DNA from 3 places in the Photobacterium sp. genome. Region 2 is predicted to be linked to each of the others. Evidence: riboswitches for the same ligand, from Rfam matches in the RefSeq annotation. Region 2 holds a riboswitch; each other region holds the start of a gene.

Region 1 (4,447 bases), on a different contig from region 2:
GGCGAAAACTGTCGCGGACTCAGGTTATGTTTGTCAATTGTGCCTGGGTATGCCGGTCCGAAACTGATCAGTTCTCCGGCTGAGAATGCGGCTAGGATCCCCTGCTTCACCGCAGCATCGGCGTGCCAGTTTCCTTTCAAATCTTGGGTCGCAGTGCGTATTTCACCGCGCTCAAGTTGATCAAGTAAAAGTTTCCAGTCCGGGGTTACTACTGATTCAGACATGTTTTCATCCATTGGTGTATTGCCGCATCGGCATTTAAAACAGGGGTTAACTCTGGCATCTCTTCGATGTAAAGCGGGGGACGCAGTCCAGGATTATCAAGGCGGCCCTGACGCTGCATTAGTGCCTTTACCGGGATCGGGTTGGAGGCACAGAACAAGCTGTTGCTGGCTTGTTGCCATAAGGTCTTGAAGCTTGGAGTTGTTTGGCTAAGGCTCTGGCGAACATAGTGTGCAGTGGCTTCAGGCCAGGCGTTGGCGGCCACCGATACCAGGCCGCAGGCGCCGGCGGCAACAAAATCGACCAGCAGGCCATCATCGCCGCAGTAAAATTGTAGCGATGGAGCTGCCTCGCGGTAGCGGGTAAAAGCCTCAACGCTGCCACTGGCTTCTTTCACTGCCCATGCATTGGGATGACTTGCCAGTGAACCCAAGGTTTGCTCATCAAGGGCGACACCGGTGCGTGAAGGTACGTTATAGATCATGCATGGCCAGTTGCTCGCATAAAGCAGACTGTTAAACCACTTCAACTGGCTAGCGGCACCGGGCTTGGCGTAAAGCGGAACGGGTATCAGCAGGGCATCGACAGAAAAATCCCGCAAAAAATCCAGCCATTGCATTTGTTGCTGCAGTTGAAAACCGCCGACACCCACCATGAGTGGAACGGAAAGATCCAGCGCACAGACATGGCGGATCACATCCTGCTGTTCAGTCGGTGTTATTGCCAATGCTTCGCCGGTACTACCGAGGATCAGGATCCCATTCCCGGCTGCCTCTTGTTCTTTGGCAAGCTGGGTCAGGGTTGGATAATCAATAGATTCATCGGAGTGGAACGGGGTGATGAGGGCCGTCCATAGTGTAGTGTGTTGTAAGCGTTCATTCCCGATTACAGGAATAGAATTTTGATTAGACATCTCTCATCCGAACTTTTTGATATCAGTTCAGAGAGCTTGGTTTTGCGAAGGCGCCAGTGACAATTAGCCACTTGGGGGGCGATAAAACACAAACACCAGAAGCTCTCCACCATAGGTGACAGCCCTGAGGATTCAGCCCCAGCGACCGATAAGCCTTGCCTCCAAAAGCAAACTTATCTCGGCGTTAATCCCCCTTATCTGTGGTCACGGGTAGTTGGATACCTCGAACAGATTACCTGGTTAACGCACCTCTTCTGATCCCAAAAATCTGGGATGGCTTGATTCAAACATCAACGTGGTTATGTGTCAATAACAATGTGAATATTTATGCAGCATGGTTTCATCTTCCGTCATAGCTGATGCGGGCCATGTTCATTTAGCAAATAGCATTTTGCGCAAGTTATTTCTGTATTTACTCTCAATTGAGAAAAGAAAGAAAGCACAACTGCTTTCTTTCTTTATAGGAGGGTACTTTGTTTGGCGCGATGTGGAATGTCGTGCTATTTAGTTTTTCTCGCCTTAGGTTTTAAAGGCTGATCGCCAATCGTAGTTTTGCCCGGACAAATTCTCTTTACCGGACACTTTGGGCAGCCCCAGATTGCTGCATAGGGGCAAAGCGCCATTACTTTGTTCTTTTTTGTCATTGTTAATATACCTCGCACAACGTCAGTTGTTCATATTGGTAAGTTCATATTTACCGATTGACTCTTCAGTAAATCGATGAATAACGACCGGATTATTGCTTTTGTTTTACCGCTTAGGTTGATTATTTAGATAACTCAGCAGTCAGTAGTCGTTTCGTTATATGTTCTTGCAGATTTTTAGGGTTATCTAGCCCCATACGTTTTAGCAAAGGTATAACGGTCTGACTTGGCTTTGGTGCGGTAACTACCTGCCATAAGCATTGCATTTTCCCTTTGCGAGAGGCGGATTTACTCTTCAGTGATTTCAATGCTTTACCCAGTTTCAATTCTTGTTCAGTAAAGCTGCAGCCAAAGGGAAACGGGCCGAAGACCTCTTTTTGTGTATATGTTTGGTAGATCTTAGCAATGGCTTGCGGAGTGTTATTGCAGAACTCTGCAGGGATCTCATAATTTTTCGCGACTTTACCTGCAGCTTTGGCTTTGTTAAGTAGCTCTTGCTGGAAGCGAGAATCAGAAATTTTGATCAGTTCGGTATAAACGACATGATCCGGTTTGCTGCGCAGATCAGCAATACCATATTCAGTGATAACAATGTCACGCAGTTGGCGAGGAATGGTCGTATGGCCGTAGTTAAATAATATGTTGGATTTCAGTTTACCGTTTCGTACAGCGCAACTACGTAGTTTCATGATCGAGCGTGAATCTGGCATCTGATGCGACTGCGCGACAAAGTTGTACTGACCGCCAACACCACTCACCACCTGACCGTTTTCCAATGCATCTGAAATAGCAGAGCCATTCAGTGTGACCATCATTGCTGAGTTAATAAAACGGGCATGTTTACGCTGAGCTTGTTTGAGCTGTTGGTTTCCAATGAAGTGATCATAAAGATCATTGACGTAGTTAACACTGGTCATGCAGAATTTCTTATGGTCCGCGTCACTCATGTTATTAAGGGCATCATAGAAATCTTTCGGCCCGATGAAGAATGCACCATGCATGACGACACCACCAGTCAGTGCATCGCCTAAGCAATATTTAGTGATCCACTGTAATGCTTCAGCATTTTTCAGGTTGCCGGCAAAGCTCTGTTCGCCGATGTGCAGCAGGCCGTCAATGAGCTCTACAGACGGTTTGAAAACACCAATTCGTTTTAGATAAGTGACATCGTTATCAGTTAATACGGTTGAGATCGCATTATGATCCTGCAAAATTAGCAGGGTAGAAATAGTGACCTGAGTGGTAATTTTCTTTTTGTTGAGTAAGGTCTGGATCGTCAGATCTTCAAAGACTTCACGCTTTAACACCCCGGCATTATACAAATGCATAAAACCATCGACCATTAACTCGCTGCAACCATATAAGCCTTCCACAAAAGTCCCAGTGTCACCGACAGTTTTACAGATAGGGAACTTCTGCTCTACCTGCAGATCTTTCATGAGTTGCGTATACAGTGAATTTTGTTTGTGGCGTAGCAATGTACTGTAAGTCAGTGCGCTGCTTAAAGAGCCAATCCCCACTTGGAGGGTGCCGCCGTCTTTAACCAGTGTGCTGGCATAAAAGCCTATCATATGATCTTCTGGTGAAATACTGGCGTGAGGCGCGGCGAACAAAGCGTAATCTTTATGATCTTGCTGTAAATTTTGGTCTAAAACCAAATCAAAGACATTATCAGCGACTTCGGCATGGTTTTGCATGAAAGGCATATTGGAGTTGACTTCAGCGACCATCGCCACATTTGTCCCGTTTTTTTGCAGTTCGTCCATTACCGGTGCAAAATCGAGAGCCAGATCAGAATTACTGCATAAGCTGTAGGTCGTTACGCCGTTAATGGTGCGCTTGGCTACAAGCTGGGCAACGACATTGACGCCTTTGTCTAACAGATCACGAACGGCATGAGTATAGTTTGTACTGGTGTAATTTTGTTGTTGAGGACTGTTTAAGAAGCTTCCTGCTTTAAAGAAAAATTCGTTGATGGCTATGTTGTCTGGTACTGCTCCTTTTCTTAAATCAAGTATGTAGTCAAGATCAGGTACATTAGCAAATTCACGATCGACAAAAGGTTTCAGAAATTGCTTTTCTAGTGAATTTTTTCCGACAGGCTTTTCAAGAGAAATACCCGTTTCTATATTCAGTGAAATAGAAGGATCGGATTTAGCTCTTTGGTAGAGTGCATTGACAAAAGCGATCGGTTTACCAATGGCAAGCGGTAGACCGAGGACAATGTTTTTTCCCACGTGTGCAATAATACTGTCTACAAGTTCGTCTGGATGAGCAAGTAGCTCAGCAGGTGGCTTGACGTCACCGATTGCTTCATCCGTAGGAATTGTGGATTGCATAGAAAGGGATTGAGTACTTGTTCCAACCAGCTCCAGTACTGACATAGCGAAGTCCTTTTGTGATGTATTAGTATTGGCCATGAAATATTGTGATTATTTTTTATTTTATTTTTATTATTTGTCTACTATTAAGAATAGAGCCATAACTCTAGTTGTCTAACAACTAATCACTTCTTATTTCATTTAATTGATACCAATCACAAATATCACTCTGTTGCATAGGAATAACTGATTATATTGTTAAGTCTATAAATAATGCCAGTCAAAGAATTAATCAGTTAAGGTATTGAAGTTAATGTTTTTATTTGTTTCTTTCTGGAACTCAGTTT
Region 2 (4,447 bases):
AGCGACGACTGGAATGGTCTTAACGGAAAGTTATGCCATGTGGCCGGGCGCTGCGGTTTCTGGCTGGTATTTCTCGCACCCTGATTCCCGTTATTTTGCGGTTGCGCAGATCCAGGAAGATCAGCGTGATAGTTATGCTGAGCGTAAAGGATGGGATTTAATTGAAGCCGAGAAGTGGCTAGGTCCTAACCTCTAAATACGATGATGATAGAAGCTAAAGGCGCTCTGGTGAGCGCCTTTTTTTTGATTATTATTCAAAAATCTCGCGATGCAGCTCTTTGACTACCGGTTTAGCATCGTGCTCTTTAACTAAGAAGCACAGGTTGTGAGGGCTGGCACCGTAGCAAATCATTCTCAGATTAAAGTCTTCCAGCGTATCGAAAACCTTGGAGACGGAACCTTTCGTATTGCTCATCTGATTGCCAATCAAGGCGACTAAGCAAAGATCCTGCTCGACCTCCACCCGGCATAACTTGGTGAGTTCTTCCAGTGCTTCCGGAGGAAGTTGTGGAGTGCCGCCGCCAGTATCTGTTTGATCCAGGGTTAAGGAGACGCTGACCTCGGAAGTGGTGATCAAATCAACAGAGACTTTATGCTCAGCCAGAATCCTGAACACTTCAGCCAGAAAGCCATAAGCGTGGAACATATTGAGGCTGGTCAGGGTCACCATGGTCTGATTACAGCGCAATGCTAAGGCGCGAAACAGAGGAGCGTCGCTGACACTTTCCCGAATCCAGGTGCCGCCTTGTTCAGGTGCTTTGGATGAGCCGACAAAGACAGGGATCTGTTGACGGATCGCTGGTCGTAAAGTCGACGGATGCAAGATCTTTGCGCCGAAGTTGGCCATCTCATAGGCTTCACTGAAGCTGATCTCTTTGATTGGCTTTGCTTTCGGCGCAATACGAGGATCGGTGGTATACATTCCCGGGATATCAGTCCAGATCTCCAGAGTTGCAGCATCAATTGCCTCTGCCATCAGGGCAGCACTGTAGTCGCTGCCTCCGCGACCCAAAGTGGTGGTTTTACCTTCGGCATCAGAACCAATGAAACCTTGTGAAACGACCACGTGATGGGTAAATAGTGGATTGAGCGCTTGCTGCGATAACTGACGGATCATCTCAGGTTGTGGAATCGCTCTGCCGAAATGGCTGTCTGTGCGCATGACATCGCGAATATCAAAGCGAACAGCATCGATCCCTTGCTCGATCATGATCTGGGTAAAGAGGTGGGTGGAAAGCAGTTCACCATTCGCGACTAACTGATCGGTTAATTGTGCCGAAGTGTGCAGTGCGGCCTGCTCCGCCAGAGTGGCAACCTGATCGAGTAAGTTGTTGACTGCTTCTAAAATCGGGCCTGGCTGCTGCAATTGTCTGATAACAGATTGATGAATGTCAGCCAGACGCGTCAGTAAGGCTAAACGGTGCTCAGGATCTGACACGCCGTTAGCCAGTTCAACCAGGATATTGGTTACCCCAGAGCAGGCGCTGATCAATACTAAACGGGTTTTCGGGGTCGTTTTGATGATCGCGGCGCTACGGCTCATCGCGGTAAAATCGGCAACGCTGGTACCACCGAATTTGGCCACCGTGAACGGTGGTGAAGTGGCTGAATTATGATTTACATGGCTCAAGGTAAGTCTCCCGGTAACAATAAAAATATAATGAGGAAAAGGGAATTTACACGGATAAATATTCCCAATATCTAATTGTCAGGAGAGCAGGCAGGCGAGACGTATGAATAGCGCTACAACCAGAAGCTCTCCACCTTTTACTGATCAAAAATAAAAGGTGACAGCCAGAAGGATTCAACCTTCGAAGCCGATATTACTGGTCCCCTGTCCAGCAATATCTCGGCGTTACTCCCCCTCTCTAAACCGCTTTGGGGTGGGGCCCCGCAGCCTAGATACCTGGATAACGCTCCTCTTCTGTCTTTACCTGATGGCATACTAGCCATCAGGACGAACAAAACTTGTCCTTCATTGAATAGGATCTGCTGTCAGGTTGTCAATCTTTCTCTGGTTATTTATGCAAAATAAATGCAATGAATTGATATTAGTGACCAACGAGACTTGCGACTTAGGCGAATTCCTTTAATACTCTGTAGCTGCATTAGCGTAATTATTCCCCCAACATATAATAAAACAGGGAATTGCTGACCTCTTACCTCAAGGAGAAACAATCATGACAATTGGGAGTTTTTATCCGCCGCAACGTACCCTTATGGGACCCGGTCCATCAGATATTTATCCTCAAGTTTTACAAGCATTGAGCCGTCCGACAGTGGGTCATCTTGATCCCCTGTTCATTGGCATGATGGATGAGTTGAAACAACTGCTGCAATATGCGTTTCAAACCGAGAACACCTTTACTATCGCCGTTTCCGCACCAGGTAGTGCCGGGATGGAAGCGTGCTTCGTCAATCTGGTTGAGCCGGGTGATAAAGTCATTGTTTGCCGTAACGGTGTTTTTGGCGATCGCATGCGTGAAAATGTCGAGCGCTGTGGTGGCCAGGCTGTGTTGGTGGATAATAACTGGGGTGAGCCCGTCGATCCGGTACTGGTCGAGCAGGCACTTGTTGCACATCCGGACGCAAAAATTGTCGCTTTTGTTCATGCAGAAACGTCAACCGGTGCGTTAAGTGATGCTGAGACGCTAGCGAAACTGGCACGTCAGCACGATTGTCTGACGATTGTTGATGCGGTCACTTCCTTGGGCGGGGTGCCTCTTCGGGTGGACGAATGGCAATTGGATGCGGTGTACTCGGGAAGCCAGAAGTGCCTGTCTTGTGTACCGGGCTTATCGCCACTGACATTTTCTCAGCGGGCCATAGAAAGAATACAGCGCCGCACCACCCCCGTACAGAGTTGGTTTCTGGATCAAAGCTTAGTGCTGGCTTACTGGAGCGGGGAAGGGAAGCGCAGCTATCACCATACTGCGCCGGTCAATAGTTTGTATGCCCTGCATGAAGCTTTGGTGCTGCTGAAAAATGAAGGGCTGGAAAATGCGTGGCAGCGGCATAAAGATCAGCATCTTGAATTACGTGAAGGGTTAGAAAAACTCGGGATTGAGTTTGTTGTCGATGAAGCCTCTCGTTTGCCACAACTTAACGCAGTCTATATTCCTGAAGGAGTGGATGATGCGCTAGTGCGTCAGACCTTGCTGGAACGCTATAACCTGGAAATCGGAGCGGGTTTAGGCGTGTTAGCGGGTAAAACCTGGCGGATAGGCCTGATGGGGTATGCGGCCAGAAACGAGAATGTAGCCCTATGCTTAAAAGCTCTGGAAACGACGCTGAAATAATACATACCCGCAGAGATATACGGTATTAAGAGAAACGGCTACCCTGGTAGCCGTTTTTGTTCTGATTGATTAACGAGCTTTACGGGGTCTGTGGCACAGGCTTATTTGGTATCGCCGGTAATACTGACGAAAGGGTAAAGTCATTGCCGGGGAACAAAAATTCAGCCTCTTGCTGGATCTGTCTGGCCTGCGCCTGTTGGTCCAGCAGTTGATACGCCGCGATCAAATTATGATACAGCGCCGGACGTGGCCAGTTGACCGCTTTCTGAGTTGCCCAGTGGATATATTCTTCAATTAAGGTTTCATTGTGATTCGCGGCACCTAACTGCAACTGAGTGAGATGCAAATCCCAGTCAAAACGATTCTGCCACGCCCATGGGTTGTTTACCTGTATCAGATAATCAACATTTACCGGCCGCGTAGTTTCGAATTTGGTCAGTAACCAACCAGAATATAACGTCGTCAGCATAAAACTGGTGACAAGAACAGGCATTAGCAGGGCACAGAATTTTACCGTCAGTACATAGCGCGCGTGGTACTTATGGTATTTCGCCGTCAGGTTATCGACCCAGTAAATCAATATGATAAAGGTTACCCAGTGCACCAGAGAATGGTAAAAGGGGTATTCCAACTGAGTATGTAAAGTAATGGGCAGAAACAGGGCGATTAACCCCAGTTGTGTTCCATTTCTGGCTTTGCGGATCGTGAAGGCGACGGCGGTGGCGGCGGCGAGTAAGGCCAGTAACGGCAATATCCCTCCTTCAGCAGCCCAGTAAAGCAGTTCATTATGCGGATGATCCAGCCCTGAAATACCGTAGTTCTTCTCAGGATCGGCCTGATGCCATTTTGCGGTCTGGATGATATAGGCCGGTTCAAACTTACCATACCCGTAACCCGCCAGTGGCTCTTTACTAAACATCTTATAAGCTTGAGGGATATGAATAGCCCGTGCGCTTTCCAGGCTTACTCGCTCTTCTGCGGGGGACCAGCCGATGGTGTTATTAATACTCCATGAAAAACTTAAGCCGAGCGCAACCATTAACAGCCACATTCGCCATTGTGCTTTGGCGGCAAACTTTCGCAAGTAGGGCAACATGAGTACTACGCCAACAACGGCACCAAGCCATCCGGTACGAGAGCTGAGTACC
Region 3 (4,447 bases), on a different contig from region 2:
CCAAGAACCGCCTGTGGACTAAAGGGGAAACCTCCGGCAACGTCCTTGAGCTGAAAAGTATTAACCTGGATTGTGATCAGGACACTTTACTCGTCAAGGTAAAGCCGGTTGGACCAACCTGCCACCTGGGTACCCCAGCCTGTTTTGACAATGATACCGAGGGCAAACAAGAACAGCCGGCACTGGTGTTTCTTCATCAACTTGAACAAGTTCTGGCTAGTCGTAAAGGTGCTGATCCCGAGTCCTCTTATACTGCCAGTCTCTATGCTCGCGGCACCAAACGTATATCGCAAAAAGTGGGTGAAGAAGGCGTTGAAGTCGCGCTTGCGGCAACGTCGGGCGATAAGGCGGAGTTAGTCTGTGAATCGGCTGATCTGATTTATCACCTGCTTGTTCTGCTGCAAGATCAAGATCTGACACTGGCCGATATCACTGCCAAGCTCCAGGAGCGCCACAATAAATAAAACGGAACGATGAGGCGTTATACTCCCAGGAATAGGATGAGTTCACTAAAAATATGACCTATAAAAAAGGAAGCGCAGGCTTCCTTTTTCTTATTCACGGCGGTTCCCCGAGCCAAGACGCTTTTTAACGGCCCAATGCTTCTTTATAGTGCTTGCGACAAACGGAGAGATAACGGTCATTACCGCCAATTTCAACTTGATCACCATCAGCAATCGCCTGACCAGACTCGTCCTGACGAATCACCATATTTGCTTTACGTCCACAATGACAAATTGTCTTTAGCTCGACCAGCTTATCAGCCCAAGAAAGTAAATATCGGCTTCCTTCGAAAAGCTCACCGCGGAAATCACTACGAAGTCCGTAGCATAAAACCGGAACATGGAGTTTATCGACGACTTCCGTTAATTGATACACCTGATCTTTGGTCAGAAACTGGCACTCATCAATCAAGACACAGTCAATTTTGGATGCACGGTGAAGGGCTTGCAGTTTATCCCAGAGATCGTCTTCGGGCGTATATAGCTCCGCATCTTCCTGTAAACCGATCCGAGAGCTGACCTTGCCCTTACCAAATCGGGTATCAATCGCCGCGGTGAGGATCACCGGATGCATGCCACGTTCGCGATAATTAAAAGATGATTGTAATAACGTCGTCGATTTACCCGCATTCATTGCTGAGTAGTAGAAATACATCTGGGCCATGAGGCTCCCCAAAGACTGAAAAACTGCCGGAATGCTACAGAAATTAACCCGGAAATGAAAGAACATACCGCATGAAAAGGGCAGTATCCAGTCTCTTGTCTTTACACTCAAATTATATCAATCGGGATACAAAAAAGCCTGCGAAAACATCGCAGGCTTCGTCGCAGATTACTAATCTGTTACTGGTATTATACGTTTGCAGTGGTCGCTGTCGGACGGCGAGAGAGCCAAGATAGCATTACACAAACCACAATAAATGTGACAGTGGCTGCCATAAATGACACGGCCAGTGAACCCGTCATGCCGAGCACTAAGAAACCAATGGCTGAAACAAAGGCGACTGAAAGTGCGTAAGGTAGCTGAGTAGAGACATGATCAATATGGTGACAACGAGCACCGGTTGAAGACAGGATGGTGGTATCAGAAATTGGTGAACAGTGATCACCGAAGACCGAACCCGCCAGAACCGCACTTAACATCGGCAGTAGCAGAGCAATATCTGTCGCAGCAGATAAATCGCCGGCAATCGGTAGCATGATACCGAAAGTACCCCAAGATGTTCCTGTTGAGAACGCCATAACACCTGATAGCAAGAACAGGATAACGGGTAGCATCATTGGGTCAATATTACCTTGCACCAGCGTAGACAAATACTTTCCGGTCGCCATATCGCCGATGACGCTACCGATACTCCAGGCGAACAACAGGATCAGAATGGCACCAAACATCGACTTCGCACCAATCCACAATGTTTTGACGGTATCCGCCATCGGGATTTTCTGGCGCAGCACAGGAATAAACGCCGACACCAAACCAAATAAACCACCATAACATAGCGATTTACCCACATCGGTATTTTCAAAAGCCCCCAGAATATTAAACGCAATTCCATCTGCATCCAGAGCCTGATAACCCGTATAAATCATAAAGAAGAAAGTGGAGAGGATCAGAATTACAATCGGCATAACCAGATCAGTAACACGGCCATTCTGGCTTTCTTCGATTTCAAGCTCATCATTCAGATCTTTAGCCTGACTGTCATCATCGCCTTCATCGAACCCATAACCATGACTTGCCTGCACTTCATGCTTTTTCATAGAGCCGACATCAATTTGGAACCAAGCAACAGCGAATACCATCAGCAGAGCAAATACGGCATAAAAGTTCATTGGAGCCAGCTGCAAGAATGCACTCAATGCAGAATATTCAGTCACACCATGTGATACCAGAATGCCACCAATCACGGTAATGATATAAGCACCCCAACTTGATGCAGGCATTAATACACACATAGGTGCGGCCGTTGAATCCAGAATATAAGCCAGTTTAGCGCGTGAAACGTAAAATCGGTCAGTAACCGGACGAGAAATCGAACCTACTGCCAGACTGTTAAAATAGTCGTCAACAAAAATGAAAACACCTAAAAATGCAGCCAGTAGCTTCGCGCCACGTTTACTTTTTATTTTAGTTTGTGCCCACTCGGCAAATGCGTGTGTACCGCCCGATAAGGTCAGCAATGCAGTCATCATTCCCAATAAAACCAGGAATACCACAATACTCATGTTCCAACTATTGATGGCGCCATCTTCGATGAATACGCTTTTAACTGTTGTGAACAAGTAATCTGCGGTAGCCCCGGCAGAGAAATCGGTTAATAACAGTGCACCTAAGACAACACCAACACCTAAAGAAACCAATACTTTACGTGTAAGGACAGCTAATACCAATGCCACTAATGGTGGTAAAAGCGAAATGGAGGAATGTGAAAAATCTACAATATTCATGATCTCTACTACAACCGATCTGGTCGGAGATCTACTGCTGAACACGGGAATAACCGTGATAGATGAGTATAAGGAAAGAAGATAAACCTCTCCCGACCCCACAGTAGCGCTCCATAGTTAATGTAATTATATACTATGGCAGTGTTGCCCCTATTTGGTGACAACCCCAGCAAGAAGGTCTGATAAACCTTTCTAACTTCGGCATTGGCTCCTTTCGCAAACTATCATCGGAATCACCCTACAGTTTGCTACTCTTAGACAATGCACCTCTACCCTTAGTCAAGGAATGGTTCATTCTACGGAATGTCGACTCTTTTGCAACAACTTAAAGTGAAAGTTTTTACAGAAATAGTGAATAATATTGCCGACTTGGTGAATCTTTAATCATAACACCCTAAATTGGAATGCGATGAATATGAAATGGCGGACATTTATATATAGCGAAGAATCACTTTTTGGTTGATATTTTCAAACTAAAATGTGATTACATTTTTCCATAATTGAGAATCCATTCAACAAACAAACAATATTTAATTATTAATTAAATAAATTGTTTGGCACTGACACTATAAAAGTATTATTATTGATAAATATTGCTTTTTGACTGCTATTATTAATGCGGCAGTAAATTTAACGGGAAATAAAAAATGTCTGATGTAATGAAAGCGCTATTAAACCTTCGTAGCCTTCGCGCACTTTCTCGCGAATATACACTAGAGCAACTACAAGAAGCTCTGGAAAAACTACAAACAGTTGTCGCTGAACGTGAAGAATCTGAAGCAGAAGAGATTGCGAAAGAGAATGAGCGTAAAGAAAAACTGGATCATTACCGTGAAATGCTTCTGGCTGATGGTATCGACCCAGAAGAATTACTTTCTACTCTGGCTAAAGCACCAAAAGCTAAGCGTGCTTCACGTCCAGCAAAATATAAATTCATCGATGAAAATGGTGAAGAAAAAACGTGGACAGGCCAAGGTCGTACACCAAGTGCATTGAAGAAAGCGTTAGATGCCGGTCAATCTATTGAAGATTTCGAAATCTAATAAGCCATATACCAGTTGAATAAAAGCCCGGCTATCATGCCGGGCTTTCTATATTCAGTAAAAGTATTTTATTTATTAACAACCGACTAATGATTGCTGGCCATTCTCATATCACTGCAGACCATTCACGGAATCACCAATAACATCAATACGCATTGGTGCTGTTAATAAGAGCCATTAAAAAGCACGAAAGTAAGCCGGTAACTTTTATTATCCCTGCACGGCTGCCGCACTCACTAAAAACATAAGACATTGAAACAAAAGAAAATAACCAACAAAAAAACCATGTGAATAATAATGATAACAGGCTGGTAAACGATTAGATTCCACGAAAAAGAGCCAGATATTAATACCTGACTCTGTCTCTTTTTAGAATCAAAAAATACAAATGTTATCGAATCCGGTCAGCTAGATGACTCACCGCTAAAGCAAAATAATGCGAACGATTCCAGC

The links. A riboswitch is a leader RNA that binds a small molecule or an ion and turns the genes downstream of it on or off. The one in region 2 is predicted to bind lysine.
Region 1: it holds a riboswitch for lysine, as region 2 does, so the genes downstream of both, dapA (4-hydroxy-tetrahydrodipicolinate synthase) here and lysC (lysine-sensitive aspartokinase 3) in region 2, are expected to answer to the same signal.
Region 3: it holds a riboswitch for lysine, as region 2 does, so the genes downstream of both, AC2204_RS12580 (Na+/H+ antiporter NhaC family protein) here and lysC (lysine-sensitive aspartokinase 3) in region 2, are expected to answer to the same signal.

Annotation. Positions count from the first base shown of each region.
Region 1 covers NZ_JBVCPH010000003.1:27,981-32,427, forward strand. Annotated here, with positions in the region: gene AC2204_RS04615 (2,3,4,5-tetrahydropyridine-2,6-dicarboxylate N-succinyltransferase) at 1-224, opposite strand, end outside; gene dapA (4-hydroxy-tetrahydrodipicolinate synthase) at 209-1,135, opposite strand; lysine riboswitch at 1,227-1,397, opposite strand; gene AC2204_RS04625 (acetyl-CoA hydrolase/transferase C-terminal domain-containing protein) at 1,902-4,163, opposite strand.
Region 2 covers NZ_JBVCPH010000015.1:6,520-10,966, forward strand. Annotated here, with positions in the region: gene metH (methionine synthase) at 1-196, shown strand, start outside; gene lysC (lysine-sensitive aspartokinase 3) at 251-1,630, opposite strand; lysine riboswitch at 1,746-1,932, opposite strand; gene AC2204_RS15845 (pyridoxal-phosphate-dependent aminotransferase family protein) at 2,181-3,299, shown strand; gene AC2204_RS15850 (PglL family O-oligosaccharyltransferase) at 3,379-4,447, opposite strand, start outside.
Region 3 covers NZ_JBVCPH010000010.1:16,423-20,869, forward strand. Annotated here, with positions in the region: gene hisIE (bifunctional phosphoribosyl-AMP cyclohydrolase/phosphoribosyl-ATP diphosphatase HisIE) at 1-464, shown strand, start outside; gene AC2204_RS12575 (thymidine kinase) at 589-1,167, opposite strand; gene AC2204_RS12580 (Na+/H+ antiporter NhaC family protein) at 1,356-2,951, opposite strand; lysine riboswitch at 3,048-3,231, opposite strand; gene AC2204_RS12585 (H-NS family histone-like protein) at 3,599-3,994, shown strand; gene AC2204_RS12590 (lytic murein transglycosylase) at 4,386-4,447, opposite strand, start outside.